DNA from 3 places in the Dyadobacter sp. AC419 genome. Region 1 is predicted to be linked to each of the others. Evidence: riboswitches for the same ligand, from Rfam matches in the RefSeq annotation. Region 1 holds a riboswitch; each other region holds the start of a gene.
What was found. Region 1 has a riboswitch for cobalamin ahead of AC0IYG_RS03680 (TonB-dependent receptor plug domain-containing protein). Riboswitches for the same ligand answer to the same signal wherever they lie in the genome.
Positions count from the first base shown of each region.

Region 2: it holds a riboswitch for cobalamin, as region 1 does, so the genes downstream of both, AC0IYG_RS14400 (hypothetical protein) here and AC0IYG_RS03680 (TonB-dependent receptor plug domain-containing protein) in region 1, are expected to answer to the same signal.
Region 3: it holds a riboswitch for cobalamin, as region 1 does, so the genes downstream of both, metE (5-methyltetrahydropteroyltriglutamate--homocysteine S-methyltransferase) here and AC0IYG_RS03680 (TonB-dependent receptor plug domain-containing protein) in region 1, are expected to answer to the same signal.

Region 1 is NZ_CEEDCD010000008.1:54,666-65,450, forward strand. Features, by position in the region: gene AC0IYG_RS03670 (thioredoxin family protein) at 1-481, opposite strand, end outside; gene AC0IYG_RS03675 (DMT family transporter) at 583-1,521, opposite strand; cobalamin riboswitch at 1,583-1,785, shown strand; gene AC0IYG_RS03680 (TonB-dependent receptor plug domain-containing protein) at 1,782-3,752, shown strand; gene AC0IYG_RS03685 (YncE family protein) at 3,816-4,898, shown strand; gene AC0IYG_RS03690 (hypothetical protein) at 5,075-6,229, shown strand; gene porU2 (putative type IX secretion system sortase PorU2) at 6,217-8,049, shown strand; gene AC0IYG_RS03700 (tetratricopeptide repeat protein) at 8,088-8,828, opposite strand; gene AC0IYG_RS03705 (DEAD/DEAH box helicase) at 8,897-10,234, opposite strand; gene AC0IYG_RS03710 (valine--tRNA ligase) at 10,259-10,785, opposite strand, start outside.
Region 2 is NZ_CEEDCD010000019.1:174,341-185,125, reverse strand. Features, by position in the region: gene cobN (cobaltochelatase subunit CobN) at 1-2,900, opposite strand, end outside; gene AC0IYG_RS14405 (cobyrinate a,c-diamide synthase) at 2,897-4,219, opposite strand; cobalamin riboswitch at 4,400-4,586, opposite strand; cobalamin riboswitch at 4,654-4,904, shown strand; gene AC0IYG_RS14400 (hypothetical protein) at 5,032-5,658, shown strand; gene AC0IYG_RS14395 (TonB-dependent receptor plug domain-containing protein) at 5,661-7,826, shown strand; gene AC0IYG_RS14390 (HD domain-containing protein) at 8,084-8,677, shown strand; gene AC0IYG_RS14385 (hypothetical protein) at 8,704-9,192, opposite strand; gene AC0IYG_RS14380 (hypothetical protein) at 9,192-9,728, opposite strand; gene AC0IYG_RS14375 (COG1470 family protein) at 9,725-10,785, opposite strand, start outside.
Region 3 is NZ_CEEDCD010000018.1:186,826-197,610, forward strand. Features, by position in the region: gene metE (5-methyltetrahydropteroyltriglutamate--homocysteine S-methyltransferase) at 1-1,954, opposite strand, end outside; cobalamin riboswitch at 2,077-2,295, opposite strand; gene AC0IYG_RS13240 (acyltransferase family protein) at 2,466-3,206, opposite strand; gene AC0IYG_RS13245 (acyltransferase family protein) at 3,199-3,585, opposite strand; gene AC0IYG_RS13250 (glucosamine-6-phosphate deaminase) at 3,687-4,418, opposite strand; gene fumC (class II fumarate hydratase) at 4,566-5,966, shown strand; gene AC0IYG_RS13260 (hypothetical protein) at 6,199-6,474, shown strand; gene AC0IYG_RS13265 (D-2-hydroxyacid dehydrogenase) at 6,646-7,560, shown strand; gene AC0IYG_RS13270 (galactokinase) at 7,578-8,303, shown strand; gene AC0IYG_RS13275 (hypothetical protein) at 8,351-8,755, shown strand; gene AC0IYG_RS13280 (aldose epimerase family protein) at 8,801-9,940, shown strand; gene AC0IYG_RS13285 (DUF4160 domain-containing protein) at 10,034-10,270, shown strand; gene AC0IYG_RS13290 (DUF2442 domain-containing protein) at 10,263-10,595, shown strand; gene AC0IYG_RS13295 (hypothetical protein) at 10,626-10,785, shown strand, end outside.

The sequences.
Region 1 (10,785 bases):
CGATGAAGGTGATAACCTGATGGAATTCTTTTGCTTTCATGTAACCTGGAAGAGGCTGGATCATATTGAACTTGTCATCAAGAAAAACGGTCGTGGGATAGCTGGGCTGGTTATTGGTTAATGCCAATGCGAGCTGATGTATGCCTCGATTGCCTTCGGGCTGAAATTCGAATTTTTTGTTGCCCAACGTGATTGCCTTCTTTTGTTCAGCGTCGAGTTTTACTGCATAATATTTACGATTGACATAATCGACGACCGCTCTATTTTTGAAAGTTTCGCGATCCATCACTTTGCACCAGCCGCACCAGTCGGTGTAAACATCAATCATGACTTTCCTTGGCTCGTGCTGGATTTTGGCATACGCTTCCTCAATCGTCATCCATTGAATGCCTTCTGCGCGTGAAGTGGTGTCTGAACGAAATCCGGTGATGAGCGCGAATGTGATCAGGACAATGGTGCAGGTCAGAATCGATTTTTTCATAGCCTTTCGCTTGTTTAACTAAAACAGCATTTCTCTAAAATTAATCGTAAGCTCAAAAATTTCAGCCTAATCTGAAACCATAAGCAGCAGAATGTTGAACCTTACTCCGCTTTATCAGCGACGATCACCGTCTTTTTGGCAAAAGAAACCATTATTCCTCCCGCTACAATCAGGATCATGCCGGTTAGCATGGATAACGATGGAATGGCTTCTCCCATCAAAAAACCAATCAAAACGGAGAAAAGAATATTGGAATAACCAATCGCAGCCACGCGGCCCGCTTTGTCAAATGTAAAAGATTGGGTTAACATTCGCTGTCCCATCAAGGCTGTTAATCCTAATGCTAAAAATCCCAGCCATTGAAATCCATCGGTTGGCCAACGAAAAGTCCCGATGAGGAAATCGAGGTGTTCCATGGGATAATAAGTTCCGACGAGCATGGAAATAATGGGCATTACAATGCCACTCAGCATGAACGAGAGAATGATCGCACGCGTGTCGTAAACAATGCCTAACTGCCTGATAGACAAATAAGAAATAGCAGTCAGCAATGCATTTCCAAGCCCTAGCGCATTGTCGCGTAAGGAAATGGACAGGTCGGGACGGAAAACGAAAAGTATGCCCATAAATCCGACAAAAATGGCCGCCCATTCCCGGGAATTGAGCGTTTCACCGATCAGCAGCCAGGAAAGCAATGCCAGGAAAATCGGATAAGTGTATTGATACGTTGACGCGCGCCCTAAACCCAATGTTTGAATCGCGTAAAAAAGCATGTAAAGCGATAATGTGCCTACAACACCCCTGAAAATCAGCAGCCCCAACTTCCCGCCTTGCTGACGAACCGGCCGTCGCCAAATGCTGGTCAGAACAAATACGACGCCAACGATATTTCTAAAAAAGACCAGTTGAACAATGTGAAAATCACGCCCGAGCCACTTGGAAATCGCAGATGTCAATGAGAAGAAAAAGGCTGCTCCCAGCATTAAATAAATGCCTTTTTGAGAGTTGTTAACAGTAAGTTTTTGGGTAAGGGCAGCCAATATTATGCAGGTTTTGGCCAAATATAAACCATAACGGCCACAGTCGAAAGTCCCTTCAATTCCCTACCTTTGCAACTTTGGCGCCATACGCTGCTTCAATGCAACAATAAGGCTTAATAGGGAATTCCGTTTATCCGGAAGCTGTCCCCGCAACTGTAAGTCTGCAAATTTTTTGATCCAACCCCCAGTGCCACTGTATTTTAAACGGGAAGGCCGCGGATTAATAAGACAAGCCAGGAGACCTGCCAGAAAAAATTCACATGTTTGTTTTCGGAGGAAAGACAAAAGTGAAACGCCAATTCATATCAGCTCAGGTGATCGTTGATCGAAGATTTTTCATGATTTTGACCATTGTGTCATGGCTTTTTATTCCAAAAATCCTTGTCGCCCAGCAAGATAGCATCCGTTTGGATCCTGTTATTGTGAAAGGTTTTGTTCCTGAAAAATTCATGAGCGGCCTTAAAATCCAGAAGATCGATTCGGCAGCACTCATTCAATTCCGCTTCCAGAATATCAGTGACCTGCTTTCGTTTTACACGCCCATTGCATTTAAAAATTACGGCCCTGGCCAGCTGAATACGGCTTCTTTCCGTGGAACATCTGCCAATCACACGGCTGTTTTATGGAATGGGTTGAACATTAATTCGCCTATTTTGGGCCAAACCGATTTTTCAACTATTCCCGTCGCCGGATTTGATCAATTATCTGTTCAATATGGTTCCTCTGCAAGCATTGTGGGTTCCGATGCGGTTGGCGGAAGCATTCTATTAGGCAGCGCGCCGACCAGGGAAGCCCTTAGCGTAACATTGGGCAGGCAACAAGAAAGCTTTAACAACCATCAGACGCAGTTTACAGCAAGTTATGCAGCTCCCATCAATGCTAACTGGAATTTTTCAGGAAAAACCAGTGCATATGACGGCCGCATGAATAATCATTTTCCTTACTCGGAGCGTAGACAATATGCTTTGCTTCCTGCGAATTCTTTCCAGCGCGGGCTTGTGCAGGATTTGTTTTTCACCTCAAAAAACGATCACCAGATTTCCGCCCACGTGTGGCTCACCCGCAACCGGCTTACACTCACACCCGACGATCAGGCCGGACGCGAGCTTACATTGACAGAGGCTTACCGCACAATGCTGCGTTATAATTACAAGTTTTTAACATTGCGCTCTGCATGGGTCAGGGATATAATTGATTATGCTAAAGGAGATTACAGCCAATGGGACCATGCGGTTACCGACAAGTTTTCCAATCGTGCGGAGCGTGATTTTGAGTTTGGCAAATTACAGATCAAAGCGGGCGGCGAGTGGACACATTACCGGGCACGAGTGGCGGGTTATGAAGCCGGTTTGCTCACTGAAAACCGAGGTGATCTCTTCTTACTCAGCCGGTTACAAGCCACAAAGCGTCTGCTGATCTCTGCCAATCTGCGACAGGCTTTTGTGACGGGTTTTAATCCACCATTTACGCCGTCGCTGGGCGCTGAATATTTATTGGTGCAAAACACCGGTTATCTTTTGAAAATAAAAGGCTCTTACGGTCGCAGTTACCGGGTTCCAACATTGAATGAGCGTTATTGGAAAGATATGGGCAATCCGGATATCAGACCGGAAAGTGGTTGGAACAAAGAAATTGGGCTTGAACAACATGCTGTTTTGCCAGGCAACCACTCCATTTCAGCGACAATAACCGCCTATCATAACCGCATTAAAGACTGGACTTACTGGAATCCTTCACGCGCCTATCATGTTGAAAATTTGCAGCAGGTTTTGGCACGCGGACTTGAAGTGCAGCTTGGGTGGAAATATCAGGTTGCTGCCTGGAAAGCGGGTTTAAATGCAAATTATGCGTTGAATAAAAGCTCGCAGGAAAAGGCTTACGACGCTTATTCCTCAGACATTATCGGGAAGCAACTTGTTTTTGTGCCGATGCATTCCGGCAATGTTAACGCATTTTTGCAATATAAAAATGCCCGCTTGACCGGACAGGTTCAGACGCTTAGCAAGCGTTACAGCACATTCGATAATTCACAATATTTAGCGGGTTACACGCTGTCAAATCTGCTGGCTGAGTATACTTTTGTTTCTGCGATAGCAAAAATGCGGGTGCAGGCGCAGATCAATAATCTCGCAAACACGTTCTATTTAAATGTAAGAAACAATGCAATGCCCGGCAGAAGCTTTGCGCTGAGCTTAATTTTGAGTTACAATTCCCTTCCTGCGGCCGAATAAAGGTTTTGTAAGAACTTTCAGGCGGTTTAGGAAGCTAAATGTTTACAATTAATAAAACAAAAAATGAAAAAACAGTTATCCAGATTAGCAGCATTTACAGCATTATCCTTTTTTGCATGGTCATGTAATCAAAGCGATCCGGCTCCGAAAGGCGATTTTATTCAGGGCGTTTTTGTGATCAATGAAGGGAATTTCTCTCAAAATAACGGCGCAATTTCATTCTTTACCAGAGAACAAACCACTGCACAGGCTGACATATATTCCACGGCAAACGGGACTGCTTTGAAAGGTGGCGTGCAAGGTTATGCTGCCGCTGGTGAAGTCGGGATCGTGCTGGTTGACAATTCAGCAGCCGGACTGGACAAGATCGAAATTGTTAACAGCAATACATTCAAAACGATTGCATCCATCGGTGCACCGGACATTGAAAACCCGCGCGAAGTGGTTTTTGGGCCAAACAATAAAGCCTATGTTTCATGCTGGGGAACCAACGAAGGATATGCTTATAAAACAGGTTACGTTGCTGTAATTGACCTGATTAGCAACAAAATCACCAAAAAGATCGACATCGCGTCTGGACCTGAAACGCTCGTATTTAATAATGGAAAACTGTTTGTGGGGACGATTTCTTACGGAATGGGGAACACACTTTCTGTGATTAACACATCCACTGACACAGTCGAAAAAACCATCACTTTCACAAACGCTCCGACACCAATCGGCATCGATGCGAATGGGAAACTTTGGGTAAATGACGGCATTTTAGCCATCCGCATTAATCCTGACACTTACGCTTCTGAAGCATCATTAACAATGGGTGCCGACGCAAGCAAATCGGCTGGAAATTTCGCATTCAGCGCCGACCGCAGAAGTGTTTTCTTCACATTATCATATAGCGACGCAAATTATGTGTCGCACGGAGAAACTTACAGATTTGGCATTAATGATGCGCAAATCAATGTTACAACGCCATTTATCAAACGCCTTTTCTCAGGCCTGGCAGTGGACCCATCGCAAGGTTTGATCTACGCGGGTGTTACGCCTTCTTATGCGCAGGCTGGCTATGCAGTGCGTTACCGTGCAGACGGCACATTGGTTGACTCGGTTAAAGTGAATGTCGCGCCAACCGGCTTCTTCTTCAAGTAATTTTTTGATTTCATTTTGAAAAGCACCCGGCGATTCGTCGTGTGCTTTTTTGCATTTGGCCCAAGACATTTCGCCTTTAAATAATCGATGCCAAGCCGTTAATTCATTGGATTGGGCCGATTAATTGATTGATCGCATTATTTGCAGCAGTGTGCAATTCCTCTGTTTCTCAATACATGCGCTTAAAAAAAGAGTCTTTATCAGTTTTCATTTTCTTCGGTGCACTGCTGTTTCAAATTGCAGCCCTTGCACAATGGAGTGCTCCATATGCGAATAATTGGATTCGCTATGGTAAGCCTTACGTAAAAATCGGGATAACCGAAAAAGGTTTACATCGCATCCCGTTTTCGTCTTTGCCTAAAAGCTTTCCGACAAATTCTCCAGACAAACTTCAACTGTGGAGAAGAGGAAAGCAAGTTGCCATTGTCAGCACGGCGAATAACGAGATTGCTTTTTATGCTGTAACCAATGATGGTGCGAGTGATTCGCTGTTGTACAGGCCCATGAGCGCCCGCACTAACCCGTATTTCAGCATGTATTCGGATGAAGGTTCCTATTTTCTGACTGTTGGTAGCGAGGCAGGCATGAGAACAAAAATTGTCGAACAACCTGCTAATAATCAAATTCCTGTACTCACATTTCATAAGGAAATCACAGTGACGCAATATTCAGAATCCTATTCGCTGAGCACAATGAGCGCAATCAAGCCTTTGATTATGAATAGTTTCTTCGAGTCGGGAGCCAGCAAAACGGGGCCAATTATTAAAGCAGATTCGTTAATTTTCAGAGATTTCAAATTGGAACATTTTGCGGGTAATGTGCAAAAGTCATTACTGCATTTAATGGTTCACGGCAGAAGTGGAAATGAGCGAAAGATTGAAGTGTATGTCGGGAAAAATAAGGCGTCTTTGCGTCTGGTGCATGTGCTTCAAAGTTCTGGTTTCGACGCGCAGAAATACACATTTGAGCTCAAAGCAGAAGATATGGACGTGAACCAGAACGGAATTTTAGCATTTAAGTCCGTTATCAAAGATCGTCTTGAAAGATTTTCCGTGACTTACTTATCAACGGAATATCCGCAGTTAATAAATTTAGACAAAGGCTCTGGCAAAACATTGAGATTTGATCCTGTAAAAGAATCGTGGAGCAGGGTTGCGATAAAAAACGCATCGGCTGGCTTCACAATGCTTGATGTTTCAGATCCGGACCAACCTGTTTTGATCAAAGGCATGCCGGAAAATTTGATGATTCCGAGAAAGGAACGAAGCAACAAGTTTTCTTCGCCGCGAATGCGTTCGTTAATGTTGCTCCTCAAAAAATTGCAGCAGTAAATTTCAAAGCATTCGCCCCTAAGGAACCCAATTACATCATTATCACAACCGACAGCCTTCGAAGTGGCGCATCCAGGTTTTCGGAATATCGCTCATCTCCCGCAGGCGGCGGTTTTAAGCCAGTGATCGCGACCATTCAGGACATTTATAATCAATTCAATTATGGCGAGCCAAGTCCCGTTGCGATTAAGCGATTCATGTCTTATATGCTTACAGAAGGAGGAAAGAACAAGTATCTTTTCCTGATCGGTCAGTCGATTACATTTAATGAAAGAATGAAGCGGGAATTGCCTAACGAAGTGCCCACGATCGGTTTTCCCGCATCCGATGCATTGCTTGTCGAAGGTCTGGCAGGCGCTCCTTCGAATGTCCCCGCAATTCCGGTCGGACGACTTGCCGCATTGAACAATCAGAGCATTTTAGACTATTTGCAAAAAGTAAAAGATTACGAGCATGACCGCGCGGAAGATACGAGCTGGAAGAAAAATGTGCTGCATCTGAATGGTGGAAAAACGGTCGGTGAAATCACACAGCTGCGACAAAGTTTGGAGTCGCTGGTGCCGGTTGTTACGGGCGGATTGGTTCAGGGAAAAGTGAAGCAATATGTGAAGCAGAAAGCAATGGGTGAAACCGAGCCGGTCAACATTACGGCAGATGTAAACGCCGGCGTGGGGCTTATCACCTTTTTTGGTCACGGCTCTAACTGGGTGACGGATCTCGACATTGGGTTTATTACGGATGCGCCAAGAGGCTATAAAAATCCGTATAAATATCCTTTGATGTACTTTAATGGATGCGGCGTAGGCAATGTATTTAACGGCAAAGCCAATCCAAAGCCAAAATCCAGTGACCGGATTTCTCTGTCGCTTGACTGGATACTGGCACCGGACAGAGGAGCCATTGCAATTATCGCCAACTCTTTCGAAAGCCACGTCAGCCCGGGCTCCAAGTATTTACAGCGCCTTTATCACCACATATTTACGGACTCAAAGACGGCCGATTTGTCTATCGGCAAGATTCATCTTGCGGTCGCAAATGACATTATAGCAAACGATAAAGACCCTTACAGCATCGCCAACGTGCACCAAACCGTCCTGCAAGGCGATCCTGCATTAAAGCTGCGGTTTGTTGATAAACCGAACATCATAGACCCGGTTGAAAATGAAGACATGATAGCTCCGCTGCTCAACGTAACTTTCAACGGCAGATTACTTAAAGCAGATGAAGTAATCGGGCCTAATCCGGAAATTACACTTCGCTTATCGGATGACAAGCCACTCTTGCCAGACACGACGCTCATTGACATTTTCATCAAGCGATGCAATAACAACGACTGCGATTTTGAAGCAGTTAGTTATTCAAAAAACGACATTGTCGTAGACTCCACAGGAATTAATAGTTTGCTAGTGAAATATTTAACAAAACTTGAAACAGGTCATTATGAACTTTTAGTCAATGCAAGAGATCTGAGCAGCAATGCAGTTGCTGAGCCTTACCGGCTACGTTTTGAGGTGAGTGATCAGGATGATAAGGCCGCTGAACTAGTGGTAAGCCCCAATCCGGCATCATATTATTTGCGATTTGAGCTTAAATCAGCAAAGCAGTCTGACCTGAAATCAGTCAGATATTTGATTTTTAACCAAAAGGGAAATGTCGTTGAAGATAAAACCATCTCATTCCCAATGTGGTCCTTAACCAATGAGTGGACTTGGTTACCAACGCAAAGCACGTCAGGAATTTTTACTTATAAAGTCTTTTTGATAAACAGTCAGAAAGAGCCTTTCGATGTGCGAACCGGCAGAATTTTACTAGCGAAGTAATCTGAGTTGTTAGTTACAAGAAGGAAAAGCGGCTGATCTTATTTGAAGAAACCTTGCGGATCAGGTTTTTTTGCTTTAAGAAGTTCAACAAAGTCAAGATTCATTTGGTTGAAATCCAGTGCACGTCCTTTATGCAAATGCTCCCAGGATTTATCAAGATCATTCAGATTGTAATGCAGCAATGCCAGATTGTATTGCCCTAATGCATAAGTGGAATCCAATGCAGTGGCACGGTTGAGCAGCTCAGCGGCTTCGTCCAGTTCCTCCTTACGGCTCGAAATGGCGTAAAGCTTTAAATCAACGGTCGATAAATCAACTAATAACGGCACATTTTCACCCTGAAGACTTATTCCACGGCTCAGCATGCGTTTTGCGTCAACCCAGTTTTCACGCTGATATGAAATCACACCAAGGCCCCAGTAAGTTTCTACATTTTTGTCATTGAGCAGATGAGCCAGATTGAAACGGTAACATGCTGTGTCCAAAGAACCTTCCTGCAGATATTCCCATGCGCGGGCAGTGAAAAAACTGCTTGCCTCAGCACGGCTCGTGAAAGACTTATCGCACTCGCTTAGAAACCGGATTTCTTCATCTATTTGCTCAGAGGTTTTACTTACTTCTCCAAACAATGGCAAGACGCGTCTTTCTTTTAAATCCAACGGTCTTTTTTGGGCAAGATTCGTATCTGTGGTTGGCGCTGCGCTCGCGAGATGGGTGTTTTGAGCAAAGCCAAAGACTGGAATAAGAATAGCAAGCCAAATAACAACAGATTCTTTCATAGTAACTTTAATAGAGAAACAGGTTTTCTATTGTTCAAGTTAAACGGATTTATTGAGATTGTATTGCATTATCTGCGTTTACTTCTTCCCGAAGAATTCCGTCGATTTTGCCCGCCTTTTGCGGTCGTCTTGCTAGCCGGACGATACACATTTTTCTTCTCATGGAAGGCTCCCAGAAAGGTCGGATCTTCTCTCCTTTTCTGGTTATCGATCTCCCGAAGCATGTCCTGGCGCTCGCTGACAGGGGTTGGAGCAATTTCAAGATCCTCAGGAAGTTCCAGTCGGGGGATTTCCATCCGGATCATTTTTTCTATTTTTCGAATGTGATATTCATCGGCCATCGTCATAAAAGTGATCGCCTGACCAATGCGGTTTGCACGTCCGGTGCGCCCGATGCGGTGCACATAATCTTCGTAAATCAGAGGCACATCAAAGTTGATAACATGGCTCACTTCCGTAATGTCGATCCCTCTCGCGACCACGTCCGTTGCCACCATAACCCGCACAGAGCCTTCTTTGAATGCTTCCATTGCATTCGTCCGCGTATTCTGTCCTTTGTTGGCGTGAATGACTTTCAGCTCATCCTCGCGGACCACATTGTTCAATAAATTCTGGTGAACGAGACCGGCCACTTTGCGACTTCTCGTAAAGATCAACACACGGTTAAATGCCTCACGATCTTTGAGCAAATGCGTCAGCAGATTAATTTTTGTGCGGAAATTGGGCAATTCATAAAGCGATTGGGAAACCATTTCGGCCGTTGTGGCCTGTGGAGTGACTTCTATACGTGTGGGAAATTCGAGAAATTCAAAAGAAAGTCTTTCGACCTTATCTGAGAACGTTGCCGAAAAAAGCATATTCTGCCGCTTTGTAGGAATGATTTCGAGCAGTTTTCGGATTTGCGGCATAAAGCCCATATCCATCATTTTATCGGCTTCGTCCAGGATCATTACATTGAGGTTTTTGACAATCACCTCTTCCTGAAAATAAAGGTCCATAAACCTGCCTGGCGTGGCAACGATAATGTCAACCCCATTTCGAATGGCTTCTATCTGCGCTTTCGTTCCGACGCCGCCGAACAAAACAACCGTACGAATGTCAGTGTATTTGCTCAGTTGCGCGATTGCTTCCGAAATCTGCATCGCCAACTCACGCGTCGGCGCCATAATTAAAGCCCGGGCATGCATCCCCTGGGCATATTTGATCCGCATTAAAAGCGGTAATGTATAGGCTGCTGTCTTTCCTGTTCCTGTTTGGGCAATGCCCAGAATATCCTGTCCGGCAAGCGCCAGCGGAATCGCTTGTTCCTGAATTGGCGTTGGCTCGGTGTAGCCGGCCTCTTCAATTGCGTTGAGTAATTGACGGTTAAGCTTGAATTGCTCAAAATTGTTTTGCGTAGTCTGCATGGCGCAAAGGTACGAAAACTAGCACTAACCCAACCTCGCAAGTGCTTCTTTCAGCGTTTCCAGCTTCGCTTCGGCATCCGCTTGCTTCTGGCGCTCCTTCTCGACGATGTCCCCTTTTGCATTTTGAACGAAGCGTTCGTTGGACAATTTCTTGATCACAGAATCAAGGAAACCTTGTGTATATTCGAGTTCGCGCTGCAAGTTTTCGCGTTCCGTTTCAACGTCGATCTCGTCTGCCAGATTCACAAAAAACTCATCAGACTTCACCCTGAATGCGGTTCCTTCTGCTTCTCCCGTCACATAACTGATCTTTTCAACATTGGCCAGTTTTTGGATCAATGGTTCCAATGCGGCATAGCGATTTTGCGAATCGGTCCGGATTGCAAGTGGAAGTGCGATTTTAGGGCTAATATTTTTTGCATTCCTCAAATTGCGAATGGAAGAAATGACTTCAAAAAGCACTTCAAAATCATTTAAAAGCTGGTTATCAACACTTTCAGCTTGCGGGAATGGTGCAATGCAGATCGAATCATTTGGCTTTCTTTCAATGA
Region 2 (10,785 bases), on a different contig from region 1:
CTGCGATCTGCGGGGGGAATGTTGAATGTTTCAAACAATGTCTGGTTAATCGAAGGAACCTGGAATCCGTATTTCATTAATAAGGTAAACAAATGCTGCGACAGCTCGTCAAATGTTTCCAGCGCATCTGAGCCCGTCAAAACCGGGCGGCCTGCGAGTTCCTGTAATTGTGGAGAAACGTGCGTGAGTCGCTCGCCTTTTCTTGCCAGAATCAATTCGAGGTCAATGTTAAAGCATGCGGCCAGCTCCGACTGTAAACCTGGCACGTCGGCATTAGGCAACCTCGTCAGCGCTTGCAGCATATCCACAAGTGATTGATCCAAAGGCATTTCACCCAGCGTATGCAGACCATTTCTGATCTGTGCAGCACCCAGTTCACACAAATAGCCGTCAATGTCTTCGATCAAATGCGCTACATCTTTTCCATCCATTTCGGCAATGCTGACCGGCACGCCTTCGGGCGTCATTTCATCATCCCAATCGTGCTTGTGATCGCCATGATCGCGGCTGAGCATCGCCGAAAGGTCTGCGTCCAGATTGGTTTGCTTGATCAGTTCCCAGATCTGCCTTTGCAAAAGCGGTAACTTAGCCGGGTCCAGACTTTCAACCTGATAATATTCATCCACCAACTGGGTGAGCTGCGCAAGCTCTCCATAGGTGTCCGCAGACGTCATAGGCGGCATTAAATGATCAACCACGACTGCATGCGCGCGTCGTTTGGCCTGTGAACCTTCGCCCGGATCGTTGATAATAAACGGATAAAAAAGTGGCATATCCGCCAGAAATGCATCCGGAAAGCAGTTTTCGGACAAGCCAATTCCTTTGCCCGGCAACCATTCCAATGTGCCATGCTTGCCTACGTGCACGATTGCATCAGCCTGCCAGTCATCGCGCAGCCAGCGATACAATGCATAATAATGGTGCGTTGGCGGCAGGTCGGGCTGGTGGTAAATGGCGTCGGGATCCATGCCGTAGCCGCGGGGCGGTTGCAAAGCCACAAATGCATTGCCCAGATCCAGTCCGGCCAATGCAATGTGCATGTTATGCACATAAGTTTCGCCCGGCGGCGGCCCCCATTGTTTGACCATTTTCTGTCGCGCCTGCTCGGGAAGTTCTTCAAACCAATGTTTATATTGATCAATTGCAACACGGCCCGGCGCGAGCGCAAGCTGCTGCGGCGTCAAATAATTTTCATCATACGAACAGCGGTCGATCAATTCGTGGATCAACGCCGTTCCTGATTCGGGGAGATTCGAAATTTGATAACCCTCCGCCATCATGGCATTCAGGATATTCATTAAAGAGGCCGGCGCATCGAGCCCGACTGCATTACCAACCTGCGAAGCTTTTGTATTTGAATTGGTAAAAATAAAAGCAATACGTTTTTTGCTGTTGGGCAAATGTCTCAATCTTGCAAATCGGGCCGCCAGCCCTGCAACGCGGTCAACACGGTTTTCAACGGCCTGATAACCTTTATTTGTGATGCCTTTTTCCTTAAAAGAAACCGGAACCGTGATAATGCGGCCGTCGAATTCAGGAATAGCGACGTTCATGGCGGTGTCCAATGGATTCAATCCGCGCGAGGAAGTTTCCCAGGGGCCGCGGCTCATGCCGCTCGTAATGGCTTGTAAGATCGGCACGTCCAGCGCTGTCAGGGACGATTGCGGTTTGCTGACCGTCCCCGCAGGCTGTAAGTCCGTCATGGCAAAAGATATTGTATTCACCAGCACATCCAGCTTCACGGAATTTTCGAAATATTGAAAGGCCTGCGGTTTGCCGGTGTTCGGATCTATGGATTTTAATGATGATGTAAAAACGGGAAGGACATTCAGCCGCTGATCTTCCAGCGAGCGGATCATGGCATCCACAAAACCGGTGTTTCCACTAATCCAATGTGCACGATAGAATGTTAATCCGGCCGTCGGGAGCGCGTAATCGTGATATTTCAGCCAGTCAGAAATGTCTGCGTTCTCGGGCAAATCGGGATGATAAATACCGTGCTCAGGCAATGCTGCCGGCGGCTCCGCACCAAAGTCGGTGATGAGCAAATGGTCTGACAGATAGCATAATAACGAATACAAATTGGCATAACCACCTGCATTCAGGTAATGCAATGTTTCCTGCAAAACATCAGGCGTAACCGTGGATAAGGCAGCAAATTCGGGGTTGAATTCGCCGGTTCCACTGACGACGATCAGATATTGCCCGCGCTGATTGGCAAGATGAACGAGCTGACTGAACCCAGGAATCGTGCTGAGCCTGCCATGAACGCGGACGACAATGATCTTTGCCTCAGCCAGTTCACGTTCCAGCAATTGCGCCATTTGTTCTTCACTTCTGATCCCGGTGAGGCTCATGCCCATGGTTTTGGGAAAATCTTCGGGTAAAATCTGAATCGTGCGGTCGAGGGCCAGCAGGTCAGTGTCGGCGTGGGTCAGGAAGACGATGCCTTCTGTGGGTTGAGCGACAAGGCCGGCCAATGTTGCATTTTCGGAGCCTTTCCAGGTGTAAAATTGAAACACATATTCGGCCAGGTCAGCAGGTGGCACGAGATAGCGATCGGCCTGAACCATGCTTTCGATGTAATCAAAAATGGCCAGGATCTGCCAGTCATTATTAATGGAATGAAACCAGACTGAATGTCCGTCAAACAGCAGCGTTACCACATTAGCCAGCGTGCACGGTCCGAGGCAGCCGCCTTTGGTCATGTGGACCTTGTTGCGAAGCTTTCGTTTCAGCCATTCGGTTTTGTAAAGCTCCACCGGAACGGGCGCATATCCCCTATCCACCCGCCCGCAGCAGCATGCATTATAGCAATAGGATAAATGTCCCCGGCGCTGCACGAGGTTGATCGACTTTCCGTCGGCGCGGGTAATCCGCTGGCGTTTGATTTCTTTCATAACCGCGCCAAGCCTTTCATTTTCAATAGTTTATTGATGAAATGTTCGTTCTCGCCCCAGTACACGTGCATATAGGAAGCGAAGGTTTTTTTGTGTCTGTAAAGCCGGGTGTTTGTTTCAATTCCTTTTGCATTGAGGAACTGGACGGGCAGTTCTTCCAGCTTATTGGTGTCAAAATCTGAGTAATGAAACTCGTGTCCTTTGTATGCCAGATCTTCCCAAATGGCAGTGCGGTAACCCAATGTCATTTTCGTGTTTTGCATGGTCGTGCTGCATTTGAGCGCGCCGGCCACAGCAAATGTTTGTCCATTATTATCTGTTAAATTTTCACCCAAATACATTAACCCGCCACATTCAGCGTAAGTCAGTCCTCCACTTTCGCAGTAAGCCTTAATGCTTTCACGCATGCTGTGATTATTGCTGAGCTGCGCTGCATAAAGCTCCGGATAACCACCGGGCAAATACAGAAAATCAGCCGGCGGCATTGTGTCATCGTGCAGCGGACTAAACCATTTTATTTGGCCAAAAGCGGAAAGCACCTGAATGTTCTGGTGGTAAGTAAATGCAAATGCCTCGTCGCGGGCGATTGCTATTTGCAAGTTTTGTTTTGGTAAAAAAGCGGTTTTAAAATGAACGTGACGCTTTGAATGTTGAGTGATTTCCAGCAGGCGTTTTATATCAACAGTTGCTTCAATTGCCTGCGCTGCATTTTTGATAATTGCCTCATAATCAGTTTCTGCTGAGATATGTAGCCCTAAATGCCGGGAAGGGATTTGAAGCGCCTCATTTTTTGGCAGATAACCCAATGGCTCAATGCCTACATCTGCGCAGGCATCTTTCAAGAAACTATAATGCGATGCTGTGTTTACGAAATTGAAGATCACACCGACAACATTGATCTGCTTTCTGAAATTTTTCAATCCATAAAGCAGCGGCGCAACAGAATAGGCCATGGATCTTGCGTCCATCACGAGGATTACGGGAATGTCGAGCAGCCCGGCAATTTCCGCACTGCTTCCTCTCATTTTGTCGGCCCCGTCAAACAAACCCATCACGCCTTCGGTAACCGATACGTCCGCATCTTGGGAATAGGACTGATATTGTTCCTGTACATGACTTTCAGAAGCCATGAATGTGTCCAGGTTGATGCTGATATTTCCCGAAGCATGCGTGTGGTGGATCGGGTCAATGTAGTCCGGGCCGCATTTGAAGGGCTGCACGGTTAATCCCCAATTTTTCAGCGCGCGCAGCAATGCCAGGGTAACCGTCGTTTTACCTGAATTGCTTGATGGTGCTGAGATCAGAAAGTGTGATTTCATGCCGTTGCTTCCATTCTTTTAACTGACATTGAATGTGTTAAAAGCTCCTTGCATCATTTTCACGATGCGATCAGAAGAGGAAGCCAGCATGTCGTGCAGGAGCACGCCTGTTGCAGTTCCGGGTTGTTAAAACCACGAAAAACAGATATCCGGACCGACTTGCTTCATCTCGCGAAAGCATCGTCAACTTTGAAAAAGGCAGGTCTCCTGGCTTGTAACATTCATATCATCCTTCCCGGGTGTGCACCCAGTGGACAACTTTTGATATAAACTTTTTGCGTTACTTACAGTTGCGCGACAGCTCGTGATTCTCACACGGTTCCCTATTAATTTACTGGTTTGTAAAACCTGTCTCTGTTGGAAAAAAGAATGTAAAGAACTCGTTATTGGGCCAAAGATATGGTAAATGTTAACAAAGTAGATTAAAAAGATCTAGCTTTGCCGCTTCATTTGGTGTCCGCCTTTGGCGGAATTAAAAGGGAATCCGGTGTAATTCCGGAGCAGTTCCCGCTGCTGTAAGTTCAATTTACAAGCTTCTGACATAATGCCACTGGGGTGCAATTTTGAATGATAGAATGATAGAATGAATGAATAAAAACATTCAGTCATTCAAAATTCAAAATTGACCTGGGAAGGCGTTAGAAGTTGAACGAGCCAGAAGACCTGCCAGTTGAGAATATCCGTTTTGCTTTCGGGAAGAAAGGCGATAGGATGTCGGCAGGGCGTGTGCGTCTTTGCCCCTCCTCTTGTATGCTCCTGTTTCCAATCCGGATAAGTTCAGTGCCTTTTTGGCGAAACCTTATTCGATTGTTATGGTCAATTACTTACTTGTCGATTCCCTTCTTTTAGGCATCCAGCATTCTTTTGAACCCGATCATATGGCGGCCGTTTCTGTGCTGGCCATTGACGAAAAGCAGGGTCCGGCGCGGCGCTGGAAGCTGATCTGGCGGTCGATGCATTGGGCGCTGGGGCATTCTTTGAGCCTCATTTTGTTTGCAGTTTTGGTGCTGCTGCTTAAATCCCAGCTTTTGCTTGAAGTCTCCGGAAAAGTTGAAATGCTCGTCGGGCCTTTGATGATCTGGCTGGGGATTGTGGCGATCAGGCGGAATTTCTTACCACGGGATGCACGAATTTACACGAATCCGCCGCAGCAGGTTAGCCGCTCTTTTTGGGTGGGCATGGTGCATGGACTGGCTGGCACGGGCGGGGCTTGTGCGGTGGCGCTTACCCTGGCGGCGAGTGATGCGCAGACTGCTGTCTGGATCATCATCATTCAAAGTTTAGGAATCATTCTTTCCATGTCCGCTTATGGCTATTTTTTTGCTTTATCAATCAGCCGGTATGTCTCCAAACGTGAGCAGTTTTTCCGGATAGTCAATTATCTCGTAGGCGCTTTTTCTATTGTCATCGGAGCAATCACGCTCTCCAATTCATTTTAATATTGAAAACATTTACTTACCAGATCGCAGCATTGCTGGCGATTTCGCTTTGTGCAAAAGCACAGAATCCAGTTGCAGATTCCAGCAAAACCAATTTGCTCAACCCCATCGTGGTCACCGCCACACGCTTTGAAACGCGGAAGGAAAACCTGGCGCAGCAGCTTACGATCATTTCCAGTGAAGACTTAAAACTCACCCCTGCCGCTGACATTACCGACATTGTGCGCAAGCTGGCGGCCGTCAACGTGATTCAATATCCAAACTTGTCATCCGGCATCGGGATCCGCGGATTCCGGCCGCAATTTTCGGGGCTCAATCAGCGGACATTGCTGCTGATCGATGGCCGTCCGGCGGGGGTTACCAATTTATCGCAGATCAATTTGAATGGCATTGAGCACATTGAAGTGCTGAAAGGGCCTGCGTCTTCTTTGTATGGTTCACAGGCAATGGGCGGGGTGATCAACATTATCCGCACCAAATCACAAGGCCCAACCAAGGGAAATGCATTTGTAGAATATGGCAGTTTTACAACAATGCAAGCCGGGCTTAATGCAGGCGGTAACCTGACCAAAAAGCTCGACTATGATGTTTCGTTCGCATATTTTCAGCGTGCGAAGGATTATAAAATAGGAAAGAATAATCTGCTCCGGGATCTGTTTGGGTTTGAAAATGCACAGAAAAATTACACGGATATTCCGGTCGAGCAGGTGGATGAAACGGTTACGGACGGACAGCGCAGGCCATTTACAAACCTGCATTATTACACGGGTCGGGCGCGGCTGGGCTATCAATTGAGCAAAAACTGGCGGGTCGATGTAAGCGGAGAAAATTTTGTAGCGAGAAACGTTGAATCTCCCGGCGAAATATCATCCGGAAGTGCGGAGGCGAGTAAAAAAAATAACGACAGAAATGCGGTTGACGTGGCTGTTTCGGGCATAATAGGAAATCATGAACCGAGCTTAAAAGTCTTTCATGGACAGGAAAATACGAAAAACTTCACGCTCAATGTTGCGGGAAAACCAGTAATGCCGTTCCGCTCGGCCGAAGGTGAAAACCAATGGACCGGGGCACAAATTAAGGACTCCTGGAAGATCGGAAAGCACACGATCATGCTGGGTTATGATTATCTGAACGCCCAGACGAGCAGCCGAAGATGGAGCAATGATACGACCGAGCGGGCACCGACGCAGCCTGCCTATTCGATCACTTCGTCGGCTTTTTACGCACAAGCGCTTTTGAACTATAAAAAATGGACGCTGCAACCGGGTGTGCGCTATGACAATATTACATTCAATGTAAAGGAAACAGCACTTTTGCCCACTTATCAGGCTGGCAAAAAAACAACGCCATTCGTTAGCCCGAGCCTGGGAATCACCTATGCGCTTACCTCAGATCTTCGGCTGAAAGTGGCTACGGGCAGAGCATTCGTCACTACGGACGCTTACTCGGTGGCGGGTTATAATGAGGTTAAAGATTCCAAAGGAAGGATCGCGGTCACGGCTGGAAATCCGGATTTGAAAAATGAAAGCAGTTTAAGCTGGGATTTCGGGTTCCAATATAACAAGCCAGGTTCCGGGCTCGCAGCAGGGCTTACTTACTTTTCAACGAAGGTTAACAACCGAATTGCGAAGATTATTAATGTGGTTAATGAGCCGCAGGGCAGTGGCGAGGTCATTGTTTCGCGGGCGACATTTGTCAATGCAGCGGACGCGGCGATCCAGGGAATTGAGACGGAAGTTTCGTTCGATTTTGGTGTGTTTCAGGATTATCGCTATTCATTCAAAGCATTTGTTACGGGCTCATCCTTGCTAAAAGCGAAGGAACTGATCGTTGGAACAGACGCTTCTGCGGTGGAGCGTGACATTCAGAATGTGGCTAAAAATACATTCAATTACGGCGTTCAGTATGACAACCGGAAATGGCTGCAATTGCGCCTTTCCGGAAGATCGGTCGGCCAGCGCAAAGACATTGATTACACCGACCCGATCAACCCGGAAATTGAATATCCAAGCTACGCAGCAATGGATTTTGCGGCATCATTCAAAGTCAATGCGCATCATTCACTTGGCCTGAAAATCGCCAATCTGACGGATGAGAATTACTACGAAAAACGCGGTTACAACCTGCCGGGAAGAGCGTTTTCGATGCGTTACAATTTCTCCTTTTAATGCGTAACTGACTTATTTCTCAACCTTATTTTTTGCTCTAAAATAAAGCACAGCGACTACAATGATCGCTACAACGAGTAATCCAATGGGTACAAACATGATTCAGATTGTTTAGACTAATCGACGGCATCGATCAGGTGTTGCAAGTTTTTAAAAGTTGCAGGTCGCTTATAAAAACTGTTCCACCGTGCCCGGGATTATTTACAGGCGCGGGTTAGATTTGTTGGCTAAATTGCGTTACCATAATTTTTTTCCAAATGCTAAACGAAGATCTGATCAGGCAAATAGATTTTATCAAGGAAATTGATAAACTAAAATATATTCAGCGCCGGACAAAACTGTTCAATAGCGACAGAAATGAGAATGATGCGGAGCACAGCTGGCATCTGGCCATGATGGCCGTTATTTTATCCGGCCATTCAAATGCTTCCATTGATGTTTTAAAAGTGGTGAAAATGGTTTTGATACACGACATTGTCGAGATCGATGCGGGCGACACTTTCATTTATGACACCGTCAAAAATCATGTTAACACCGACCTGGAAAGGGCAGCGGCTGAAAGGATTTTTGGGTTACTGCCAGAAAAACAGGCACAAGAGCTTATTGCTATTTGGGAAGAGTTTGAGGCTGGCGAGACGGATGAAGCAAAATTTGCAAAATCAATGGACCGCCTGGAACCGCTGCTGCAAAATGTTTCCAACAACGGCGGAACCTGGGAGGAATATAATGTTGATTACAGCAAGGTTTATGAAAAGAAACAGGTCATCAAAAACGGTTCTGTTTCGATTTGGAATTACGCTGAACAATTGATTGAAGACAGTGTCACAAGTGGAATTTTAAAGAAAGAATAGACCACAGACGAACGTCTTTTAACAAGCTATATGCCCGAAATCGTGTACTGTATAGTCGTGGTGTAAGTTTTTGCGGGAAGCATGACGGACATGCCTTCTATCTTATATTGAATGGGCACATTGTCGCGGGCATAACCAAGGCCAAGATTTCCGCTGAAAAATGCCTGCGGCATGGTGGTAACTTCCTTATAAGTCAACCCACCGTCTAAAATGGCCCCGCCGGTTCCGTTTCCTGTCCGGATTACGTAAATTTTAAGCCCGGAATGCCAGTTCGCCGTGGTGGATAGTTGGACATTAACCGTCCAGAAAAGCAGCGCATTGATCTTCAATGTGGTTTGTGCGACGAGACTTGTTTCTCCATAAACCACATAATCTTTACCTGCTTTCGTCACAGAAGAAGTTAATGTTGAAACGGTCCAGGTCGCGCCTAAGGGCAAATTGGCGATGCTCAGTGACTGACCAAAACCGCGCTCGGCAAGGAACAGCAGGAATGTTATGAATGCTAATTTTTTCATCAGTTGTCGACCATTGTATATCTTACCGTTACCTGGGAAGTTCCGCTGCGGATCTTGTCATAACCGTCAATTTCCAGAGAATAGGTCAGCCTAAAACCCTCTCCTGCGCCGGTGCCCGTGTATGCCCCCTGAATGTTGCTGATGAATGTTGTGGCAATGTTTGTCAAAAGGATGCTGCTCGTCACAGTTATGCTGCTGCCCGTAAGTCCCTGCCCTGTTCCTGTGTATGTGGCAGTGGCCAGGCGCAGATTAATGCCCGCCGGAAGTGTTCCGATAACGTCGCCTTTGATGCTGCGCGATGCGCCGGGCGTCACAGCGGAAGTGAATATCAGCCAGTTAGTTGCGCTGGGCATCCCCGTTCCTATGATCGTGCCGGCTTCATTGGATGCCGTCATGGTCAAAGTTACATTTCCACCTCCCGACGGAACCACATCAATCAGCGAAATCGGAGGCAGCGTAATGCTCACATTCGTGCTGGCCTGCCCGGCAACGGCAAGGCATTTCAGCAGCAGGAATATGACCAATGCGCTTTTCATTTTTTTACAGAAACATCAAAATTCCTTTCAGAAAAATGAATCCTTTTTTGATTCGGATGTATCTTAAAAATCGCGTGGAAAGTCTTATCCATTTCAATATCAAATTCCCTGACATTGTCGTCGACGACAAAACGATCCTGATTCGCCGCGATAAATGCGGATAATGTCCATTTGCCCGGCCGCATTTCTCTGAATGAAAATTCATCCCGGTCATTCAATTCAGTGAGGAAACTGTCTGTTCCATTCGTTAGCTTTATCAAAACGGTTGGCTTTTGGCTCAGCACGGATGACAATTGCTGACTGGCTTTCAAAAATTCAACTTTCCCGGTCACACTGCCCGTCCTGGTCATCTGGATTTCCACATTTCTGATGCTATCAGTGCTTACATCAATCAACATGGGCATTTTGACCACAGGAACAACGCCGTCGTTTTTCGCATCGTTCTGCGTTATGCTCAGATAATATGCGTCCGGGGCAACGCCTTCAAATGCAAAGATTCCACTGCTGTCTGTCAGGAACTTATGACTTCCAAGCTGGATCAAATTGCCCTGTTTTGGAAATCCTGAACCCGTTAATTTTCCACGAACGATCCCGCTGTTTTTTTTCCGCGAAAGCGGCACATTCAATTTGAGCGCATATTTTACTGTAAAAAACAATGTGTTCTGCTCCGCATTCTGTGCATTGGGAACGTGCGAACGACCGCCCGAAACGCTGAACTTGTGCCGGTTCAGGTCCAGCAATAGCGAGACATCCAGAAAGCTGCGTTTGACATAAAGCTCATCGGGAGCGTAATTATTGCGATATAAAAAGCTGGCAAACAGGTTGCGCTTGATGTTTATGCCCGCATTGCCTCCATAGTAAAACAGATTTTCAAGCGCGTCATTTGCAGAAAACTTGCTGGTATGCTGATGCTCAAAATATCCGCCGAGCCAAACACCGCGAACAACCCTGAAAGCGGGCTGGATCAAATTAGAAAACGACTCTTTCTTTCCCGTATTATCAAATACAAGCTTGTTCCGCGAATGTCCGAAACGCCCCTGATAGAAAAGGGTGAATT
Region 3 (10,785 bases), on a different contig from region 1:
GGGTCTGGTCGGCAACACCCGCAGCGCTCAGCCGGAATGCGTCCACGGCCCATTTCAGATAGTTGCGCCATGCATATTTCCGCAAAGGCAAGCCCTCGCGAATCGCCGGTTCATCGATCTGGATCACCTTAATGCCGGCCTTTTCAAGATCCACAACCTCATCCCGGATTGCAAGTCCGATTTGGAATGCGGTGTCTTTCCTTGGCTGATCGTCACGCACAAATGACCATTGCAGAATCGTTACCGGCCCGGTTAGCATGCCTTTCACGAGCTTTTCTGAATTCGCTTGTGCAAAAGCAGACCATTTCACCGTCATAGCCGCGGGCCGTTCGACGTCCCCAAAAATAACCGGCGGTTTCACGCAGCGGCTGCCGTAACTCTGCACCCAGCCATTTTGCGTGAATACAAATCCAGACAAGCGCTCTCCAAAATACTCGACCATATCATTACGCTCAAATTCGCCGTGAACCAACACATCAATGCCCAATGCTTCCTGCCAGCGCAATGAGGCCACAATTTCTTCCTTAATGCGTTCCTCGTAGGCTTCCAATGTCAGCTTTCCGCTTTTCAGATTTGCCCTCAACTGACGCACTTCATCGGTTTGCGGGAATGAGCCAATTGTTGTCGACGGGAACAGCGGCAGTTTCAGTTTTTCCAACTGAATGGATTGGCGGACATTGAATGCATTTTGCCTGTCAAAATCCTGCTGTGTAACGCCCTCAACGCGTTTTTTCACTTCCGGTTTGTGAATCAATGCGGAAGTCTTTCGGCTTTCTAGCGCTTTTTGATTTTCAATAAATAGCGCATTAGCGGTCCAATCCGTCTGAGCCAGATGCGTTAATGCTGCAACTTCACTCAATTTCTGTTTAGCAAAAGCCATCCAGTTCTTGATTTCCCGCGTTAAGACGGCTTCATTTTTTTCAAGGTCCAAATCATGCGGACTATGCAATAAGGAAGAAGAGGGAGCGATCATCACACGGGCTTCTCCCAAAACATCAATTGCCTGCTTTATGTAATCAAGCGACTTCTTGAAATCATTTTTCCAGATATTTCTGCCGTCCACAATGCCTAGTGAAAGCTTTTTGGCAGAATTTACAAATGTTGCATCGGCCAGGATTTCGGGCAAAGTTTCTGCGCCACACGTGAGGTCAATGTGCAATGCATCAATGTGCAAACTCGTTGCCGTGGAAAGGTTCTCTTCCAACGCACCAAAATAAGCTGCAACCAGAATCTTCAACTTCGGAACGGCTTCCCGGATTTGCGCATAAGCACTTTGCAGCGCAAGTTTGTCTTCGTCTCTCAAATCAAGCACAAGCGCTGGTTCGTCCAGTTGAATCCATTCCGCGCCGCGTGAGGCCAATTCCTTTAATACGGAAATGTAAACCGGCAAAAGATTATCCAGCAGATCAATTTTATCAAAACCCGCTTCCTTTTCTTTTCCCAACAAAAGATAAGTTACAGGGCCCACAAGCACTGGCTTGGTCAAAATGCCTTTATGCAGCGCATCTTCAAATTCTATAATGACCTTGTCGGAATAGCGATTGAATTTTTGGTCTTTGATAAACTCCGGCACCAGATAATGATAATTGGTGTCAAACCATTTGGTCATTTCCATCGCCTTGATATCCAGCCCATCACGTTGAACGCCACGCGCCATAGCGTAATACAAATCCAGCTCGCGATTCGATTTCCCGTCTATCAATTGATGGTAACGCTCCGGCACTGCGCCGGCCATGAGGCAAGTGTCCAAAACGTGGTCATACAATGAGAAATCATTGGAAGGAATAAAGTCTAAACCAGCTGCTTTCTGCATTTCCCAATTTTGATGGCGGATTTTGCGGGCGACTTTTTGCAGTTCGTCCCGATCAATTTTACCGGCCCAAAACTGTTCGCTGGCTTTTTTGAGCTCGCGCTGACTTCCAACGCGTGGATAACCAAGGTTGTGTGATAACATAGCATTCGTGTTTAAGAGTTAACAATAGAGCACAGGAATCTCGTCCAGGAATGTTGTTCCTGAAATTATCCAGCATAATGTTTTGTAAATCAATGCGTAACCATTTCCCAATCGTGAGGAAATAGTCATTGAGCGTAGCGGCAAGTCTCCTGGCTTGTATCACTTTTACCGCCCTTCTCGCCGCGAGGCAATGGGACACGAGGGTAAAAATCTGTTCTGCATTACACAGAACCAATACTTACAGTAGCACGACTGCCCGTGAATTTCACACGGTTCCTTTTTAATTTCTGCTCAGTTGGCTGAGGGCTCCAACAGCGAAAACCACTACCCCGATTGACGGGCGTTCATTAAGAACGGGGTAAAGTTAAAATGAAAATTTTGGGAGCGCTAAACAGGCCGTGTTTTAAGTGAAAGGCGTTCGTATTGATAAATACGAAGGGATAAAATATCTTTTTGCAAAGGTTTTGCAAGTGCCCAAAAGTGAATTTTGTTGAACAAAAATGAATGCATTTCACCGGTTTAGGCGCAACCGGAGCGAATTGACATTGATATATCGTTTCAAACCATTAATCGGCGACTCAAAGCAAAACCAGGATAAAGATGCAACAGCAACAACGAGTACGAGGCTTAGCGCCCTTCCCATTACATCGGTGACAATGAGCTCGATCTTGAATATTCTTTGAACCAGTTTTACAAAAACCGGCAGCAATATTGCAGGAATGATCATGTGATAAATGTAAATGCCATAGCTGATCTTGCCAATGTAACGAAGCAAACTGTTGTCCAAAATTTTGCCTCCGACGGACTTAAAACCGTTTCCATAACTGGCGTGCGCCACAAAAAATAAACAAAGCAACGCCATAGACGTCCTGAAAAACAGCGTAAACAGCACGGAATCCACTTGCCTGAAACAGAAGAAAAGAAATAGGCTAAATCCGCCTGCCGAAAAGATTTTCAGCTTACGCAAAAAGGCTTCGGGAGACCTGTCATAAACCAAAACGAAAGCCCAAAGCGCGCCTAACCCGAATGCATCCAGGCAAGTCGGCATCAGCACGCCGAGGTTATGACCAAAAAATGAAAGGATCAAGCGACTTACAATGCCCAATGCAATGGTTGCAAAAATGACTTTTTCCAGAAACCGCACGGGAACGGCTAATATTATAAGTGGCCAAAAAATGTAAAACTGCTCTTCAACGGCCAGCGACCATAATGTAGAGAGCAAGTCGGACCAGTTGCCTGTTTTTTCAAGCAAAAAATTCGAAATATAAAGAAGATAATGTGCGGGATCTGTGTAAAAGTCTGTTTGGATGGGCGAGAATAAAATGAATTGACCTGGCCTGCCAAACGAAAAACAACAGCAAATAATACAAAGGGAAAATCCGCAAAGCGCGCCTGATAATGAAGTTTTTATAAACAGGTGCAATGCCGTTGTAAGCGACGGCATTTTTACTTAGCAATAAAATACGGGTGATAAGAAAGCCGCTCAGGACAAAAAAAAGCGTCACGCCAAGCGGTCCGTTGGCGATTCTGTTGATCCCTGTGTTTTCAGGAAACCAATGATAAAGGATGACGAGAAGGATCGCGATTGCCCGAAGGCCATCCAGTTGAGAAAAATAGGCTTGTTTTTGCATCTATTCATGGGAATTAAGCCGCAATAAATAAACTCGCACTGCATTGGATACTGCTTAAAATGGGTAAAAAGCATTGACTGATTATGAATGGTTTGAGGTTTTTAACTGATCAGATTTGCAGCTTCCTCATCCAGCAAAAATTCGGCATTAAGGTGATTTTGCAGGACCGTGGCCGGAAAGCTTGTCGTCACCGGAAAGTCCAGCGCCCGCTTGATTACCGCTGCTTTTGCGCTGCCCGACGCCATCAGAATGGCCGTTTTCGCTTCCAGAATATGCCTGATTCCGATCGTAATGCCTTGATTAATAACTGTTGTTTGCTTAAAATATTTCTGACCGACCTCTTTAGTTATGTTTTCAAGCTCCGAAATGTGCGCGTAACTGTCCCACGGCGTTCCCGGCTCATTCAGAGCCAAATGGCCGTTCATGCCCACGCCAAGCAGGATCAGGTCCAGCCCGCCCAAGCTAGCAACCACTTTATTGACGCGCGCGCATTCTTCCTCCGGGTCGTGCGCTTTGCCGTCAAAAAAGACGATCTGTTCTTCCCGCAAACCGATTGGTCTAAGAAAATCTTTATTAAGTAAATTCCTGCATCCCCCGTCGTCATCTGCACCGAAACCGATCCATTCGTCGAGGCCAATGAAAATGCATTTGGAAAAATCTGTCATGCCTTTCTGGTTCGCAGAAACCAAAATCTCAAACATGCCCAGAGGAGTGCTGCCGGACGGCAGGCAAATAACCGCATTGGGTTTTTTGGAAAGTAAAGCCATTACACGCTCGGCGGCGGCAAGGCTCATTGCTTTATAATCCTGATAAACGTTGAGTTTTGGTTTCATAATTTAAATAAAATGTGATTAAAAAATTGGTCAGCCTGACATTCTTTTGGAGCAAGAAACATTTATCCTCGAAAAACACCAAAAACTGAAAGTCCAATCCTAACTTTACCGCTTTAATCCGCATTGTTCATTCTGAAAAATAAAAAAATGGAATACCGCATAGAAAAAGATACCATGGGTGAGGTGCAGGTGCCGGCTCATGTTTACTGGGGCGCACAGACCCAACGATCGATCCAAAATTTCCCCATTGCACAGGATATCAACAAAATGCCTAAGGAAATTATCAAGGCATTTGCATATTTGAAGAAAGCCGCAGCCATCACCAATTATGAGGCCGGCATCCTTCCAAAAGAAAAAAGTGACCTGATCGGACAGGTTTGCGACGAAATCCTGACAGACCAACTAAACGATCAATTTCCATTAGTCGTATGGCAAACGGGTTCGGGAACGCAGTCGAATATGAACTGCAATGAAGTAATTGCTTACCGCGGCCATGTTTTGCAAGGCGGCGAGCTGGGTGACAAAACGAAAGTTTTGCATCCGAATGATGATGTTAACAAATCGCAATCATCCAATGACACCTATCCAACGGCCATGCACATTGCGGCCTATAAGATATTGGTTGACGTTACGATTCCCGGAATCATCAAACTGAGAGACACATTAAAGGCAAAATCTGAGGCTTTCCGCAATGTGGTGAAAATCGGACGGACGCATTTCATGGATGCCACGCCACTGACATTGGGACAGGAATTTTCGGGTTATGCTTCTCAGCTTGACCATGGTTTGCGGGCCATATATAACACGCTTTCGCACCTTTCTGAGCTTGCATTAGGCGGAACTGCGGTTGGAACAGGCATTAACACGCCAGACGGTTATTCGGAAAATGTAGCGCGTCACATTGCATCGTTAACCGGCCTTCCTTTTATCACTGCCGAAAACAAATTTGAAGCATTAGCAGCGCACGACGCGATTGTTGAAGCACATGGTGCATTGAAAACAGTGGCTGTGAGCCTGATGAAAATCGGAAATGACATTCGCATGCTTTCGTCTGGTCCGCGTTCAGGAATTGGTGAAATCCACATTCCGGATAATGAGCCGGGAAGCTCTATTATGCCTGGGAAAGTGAACCCAACGCAATGTGAAGCCATGACAATGGTGGCTGCGCAGGTGATGGGCAATGATGTCGCGATTGGAATCGGCGGTTCCAATGGTCATTTTGAACTGAATGTTTTCAAACCGTTAATGGCCTACAACTTCCTGCATTCGGCTCGTCTGATCGGCGACGTTTGCGTTTCCTTCAATGACAATTGCGCTGTGGGCATTGAGCCGTTGCATGAAAATATCAAGAAGCACGTAAACAACTCATTAATGCTGGTTACGGCTTTGAATACAAAAATCGGTTATTATAAAGCTGCGGAGATCGCTCAGACAGCGCATAAAAATGGGTCAACATTAAAAGAAACGGCAGTTGCGCTGGGTTATGTGACGCCGGAAGATTTTGATGCGTGGGTGAAACCGGAGGATATGGTTGGCGACAACAAGTAATTTCCAATGCTTAATTAAATCAAATGCTCCGCCAGAAACGACGGAGCATTTGATTTTCATATCGTGACCATTATGAACATTGAGCGCACATTGATGGCCGATCCGATGCAGTCCAAAAAGGCGGGCGACAGAAGTTGCTGCCTATGCTTGCCAGGACGCGGCAAACTTTCAGGAACTGATCGGCTGCTTCCTTGCAAAGGATTACAGACTGGCCCAGCGCGCAGCGCTGAGCGTGCGCATTGCTTCAATGGACTGCCCCGAAATGATTGTCCCGCACATTGGATCGCTCGTGGATATGCTTTCCCGGACAGACGTGCACGATGCGGTGATCCGGAACAGCGCTCGTATTTTACAGGAAATTGAAATTCCGACGGCCGTGCATGGAAAAGTGATGGATGTTTGTTTTGAATCGATCCAAAACAGGAACATTGCCGTTGCTATCCGCACATTCTCACTACTATTCTCGACAAGTTATCCAAACTTTATCCTGAGATCAGAAACGAGTTAGGTATAATTATTGAAGAGTCGATGGACTTTGAAAAACCTGCTTTCCGTGCAAGAGGAAAGAAAATTCTGGCTAAGATTAAAAACCAAAAGCGCCCGTGACACAGGTAAAACTCTTTACTTTGTTTCTTTAACCAAAAACAACAAATGGTCATCTACTGCTATTCCATGCTGGATGAATCGCTCAGAAATAAACTTAGCGAGGCATTACAATCCCAAAATACCGTTCATTTCCGGACTGAGACAACGAGCGAAGAAGAAAGCCGGTCTGGCGTTTCAAAATGCAGATTATATTTTGGGAAATCCGCCTGTTGAATGGTTTTCTGATGCATTACCGAACCTGAAATTCTGGCAGCTGGATTCTGCTGGTTTTGATCAATATTCAGTTGTAAAAATCGACGAGAGCGTGAAAGTTGCCAACATGGGTGACTGGTTTGCCAGGCCTTGCGCGGAATCGATCGTAGGCGGCGTGCTTGCGCTCTATCGTGGGTTGGACACGCTTACATTGCTTAAACAAAAATCAGAATGGGTAGGCTCCAAACTCCGGGCTGAACTTAAAATCCTTTTCAGACAAAATGTGGTCATTCTGGGCGCTGGCACAATCGGGCTTTCTGTAAATATTATTCTCAAAAGTTTCGGTTGTTCTACGCATTTAATGGCCAGGACTTCACCAGAGGCGGATTTGCTCAGCAAAGAAGATCTTTATAATGAATTGCCCCACGCAGACTTAGTTATCAACACACTTCCGGGCACGGCGCATCATTTTGTTGATGAAACGTTTTTCTCCAAAATGAAAGCGGGCAGCGTTTATGCGAGCGTTGGAAGAGGAAGCACGACGGACGAACAGGCGCTCATTGCAGCACTGAATTCGGGTTTGCTGGAAGGTGCGGTTTTGGATGTGACCGAAGTAGAACCGTTGCCTGCTGACAGTCCATTATGGAAAATGGAAAACGTAATACTGACGCAACACACCGGCGGCGGGCATAGCAACGAACATATAGGCAAAGTGGACCTTTTCCTGAACAATATTTTTGCAATGGAAAATGGCGGGAACATTGTCAATGAAGTGAATTTGCTCAAAGGATATTAAAATAAGATTTAGACATAATGCAAGCGGATATAATAGAATCGATTAAGGGAAAATATTTTGAGAAATTCGGCGAAACATCCAATCCGGATAAGGTGAGGACTTTTCGTTCGCCAGGCAGGATCAATCTGATCGGCGAGCACACCGACTACAATAATGGTTTCGTGTTGCCTGCAAGCGTTGATAAGGCGGTCTATTTTGTGATTGAACCAAGAGACGATGACCAGGTTATTCTGCACGCCGCGGACCTGAATGAGACTTATTCTTTCAATGTCAATGATCTGACCAAACCGAACCGATCTTGGACACATTATCAGCTTGGGATCATTGAGCAGATTTACAAAAAGGGGCTCAAAATAGGCGGTTTTCAAACAACATTTGGTGGAGATGTGCCTGTTGGCGCAGGATTGTCTTCCTCGGCTGCATTGGAATGTTGCCTTTTATTTGCGCTTAATGAGGTTTTTGACCTCAATCTTGACCGATTTAACATTGTAAAAATGTCGCAAAAAGCCGAGAACGAGTATGTAGGCGTTCAATGTGGCATTATGGATCAGTTTGCTTCCGCATTTGGAAAAGAAGAGTCGGTTATCAGGCTCGATTGCCGATCACTGGAAATACGAATATTTTCCATTCCCGATGCAGGATTACTTGCTGGTGCTTTGCGATACGAGTGTGAAACATTCATTGGCAAGACTCGGAATATGATACAAGAAGGCTTGAATGTGAAAAGGGGATTTCGATCCTGAAAAAATATTATCCTGAAATTGAAAGCCTTCGTGACGTTTCGCCCGAAATGGTGGCGAAGCACAAAGATGAACTGGGTGATCCGGTGAATCGCCGGTGCAAGTTTATCACAGAAGAAATTCAGCGCGTGCAGGATGCCTGCGACCTTTTGGTAGCCGGAGATCTGATTGCATTTGGCCAAAAAATGTATGCGACGCACGAGGGCTTGCAGCATGAATATGAGGTAAGCTGCCCGGAGCTTGATTTTCTGGTTGATCAGACGCATAACGACCCGGCTGTGCTTGGCGCGAGGATGATGGGTGGCGGATTTGGTGGCTGCACCATTAATCTTGTAAAAAAAGACGCTGTTGATGGTTTTGAACAAAAAATGAAAGCAGCCTATCTCGAAGCATATCAGATTGACCTTCCTTGTTATAAAGTAAAAATTACAACCGGAACCGAGGAAATCATCTGATAACTGGACTTGTAACTATTCTTAGACAAACCTTTAAGCATTGATATGAAAAAAATATTTCTTTTACTCACCGCGCTGACCAGTTTTTACCTTTTCAGCTGCTCCAAATCAAACAAAGAAGAGATGATCAGTACGATTTCCAAGGAGTCTTTCGGCAAACTTCCTGACGGCCAGGAAGCAGACCTTTATACATTGACCAATGCAAAAGGCATGACGGTGAACATCACCAATTATGGCGGCATAATCACTAAACTGACCGCTCCTGACAAAAAAGGTGAATTTGCGGACGTAGTGCTGGGTTTCGACTCACTCGCTCCTTACCTGGCCGAAAATCCATTTTTTGGCGCTTTGGTTGGTCGTTATGGAAACCGCATTGCGAAGGGAAAATTCACACTGGATGGAAAAGAATACAATTTGGCCATTAATAACGGCCCTAATTCGCTCCACGGTGGCAAAAAAGGTTTTGATAAAGTCCTTTGGAAAGCGACTGAAATCAACAAAGACTCCGTTGTCGGCCTTCAACTGGAATACACCAGCAAAGATATGGAAGAAGGTTATCCTGGGAATTTGACCGTAAAAGTGGTTTATACATTGGATAACGATAATGCATTGAGCATTGATTACACGGCTACGACAGACAAAGCGACGGTTTTGAACCTTACTAATCACTCTTATTTCAACCTTACCGGCTTGAAAAGAGATATTCTGGATCATGAAATCACGATTGAGTCGGACAGCATTGTTCCTGTTGACGCAACATTGATTCCGACCGGAAAACTTCGCGCTGTTGAAGGCACACCATTTGATTTCAGAAAATCGACGAAAATAGCTGCCGGCATTAATAAAACAGAAGATGAGCAAATCAAAAATGGCGGCGGTTACGACCATTGCTGGGTGATCAAGCGCACAGAACCGGGGTTAATGTTGTTTGCAACTGCGAAAGACCCCGAAAGCGGAAGAGTGCTGGAAGCGTTCACAACTGAGCCCGCAGTGCAGTTTTACAGCGGAAACTTCCTGGACGGATCACTGAAAGGCAAAAACGCAACTTACGTGAAGCGCTTCGGATTTTGCCTCGAAACAGAACATTACCCAGATTCCCCCAATCAACCCCAATTCCCATCGACCGTGTTGAAGCCCGGGGACACTTACAAGTCCACAACCAAATATCGGTTTTCGGCTAAGTAATTAGGATACTTTTTGAAAAGCGAATCGTCTAAGGAGATCAAACCCTTAGGCGATTCGCTTTTTCATAAGTTCTTATTTTTACTATTTTTGCCCATGCCAACCGTATTATTTATCAATGGTTTTCGTTTTTTCTTTTATTTGAACGAGCACGAACCGATTCATGTTCACGTTCAAAGAGGCGATAGCGAGGCAAGGATCGTTCTTGTGCCAATGATAGATGTTTCTTATTGCAGAGGTTTTAAAAAGAACGAATTGCGGGCCATCATTGAAATTATAATAGATAACTATGAAACCATTATTGCAGCCTGGAACTCAACCTTTAATGAGTAAGGAGTTAATGGACCTTCTAGCTAGTCCGGAGGATGAATTTGTCGTGAAAGCTTCCGATGATTTTGATAAAATCATTGAAACCAGCAATTTGAGGTTTCAACATTTCATTTTCTTCCGTGATCTGGATTTGGCCGTTTTCATTTTAAATAACAAGCGCCTTATTCAAAGGCCATTATCTTCGTTTCCAGACTTGGAAAAAGCCGAAGATTATCATTTATACCAATATCAGATTTCCGAATACGGCATCCATTGGCCAGACCTGGACGCCGATATCAGTCTCAGAGGCTTTTTAGTTGAAGAAACCATCAAGCTTGTAGCGGCTTAATTAATAACGACTTCATCAATTTCATTTCCAATGCTTACCAGAACAGTAAAAATCAGCAATGTTACTAATTTGTCCGATGCGCGTTATTGTGCGGGGATGGGGGTTGAAATGCTTGGTTTTTCGATTGACGAGAATTCCCCGAATTATATTTCACCCAAAAAGTTTGAAGACATTTGTTCCTGGCTTGCTG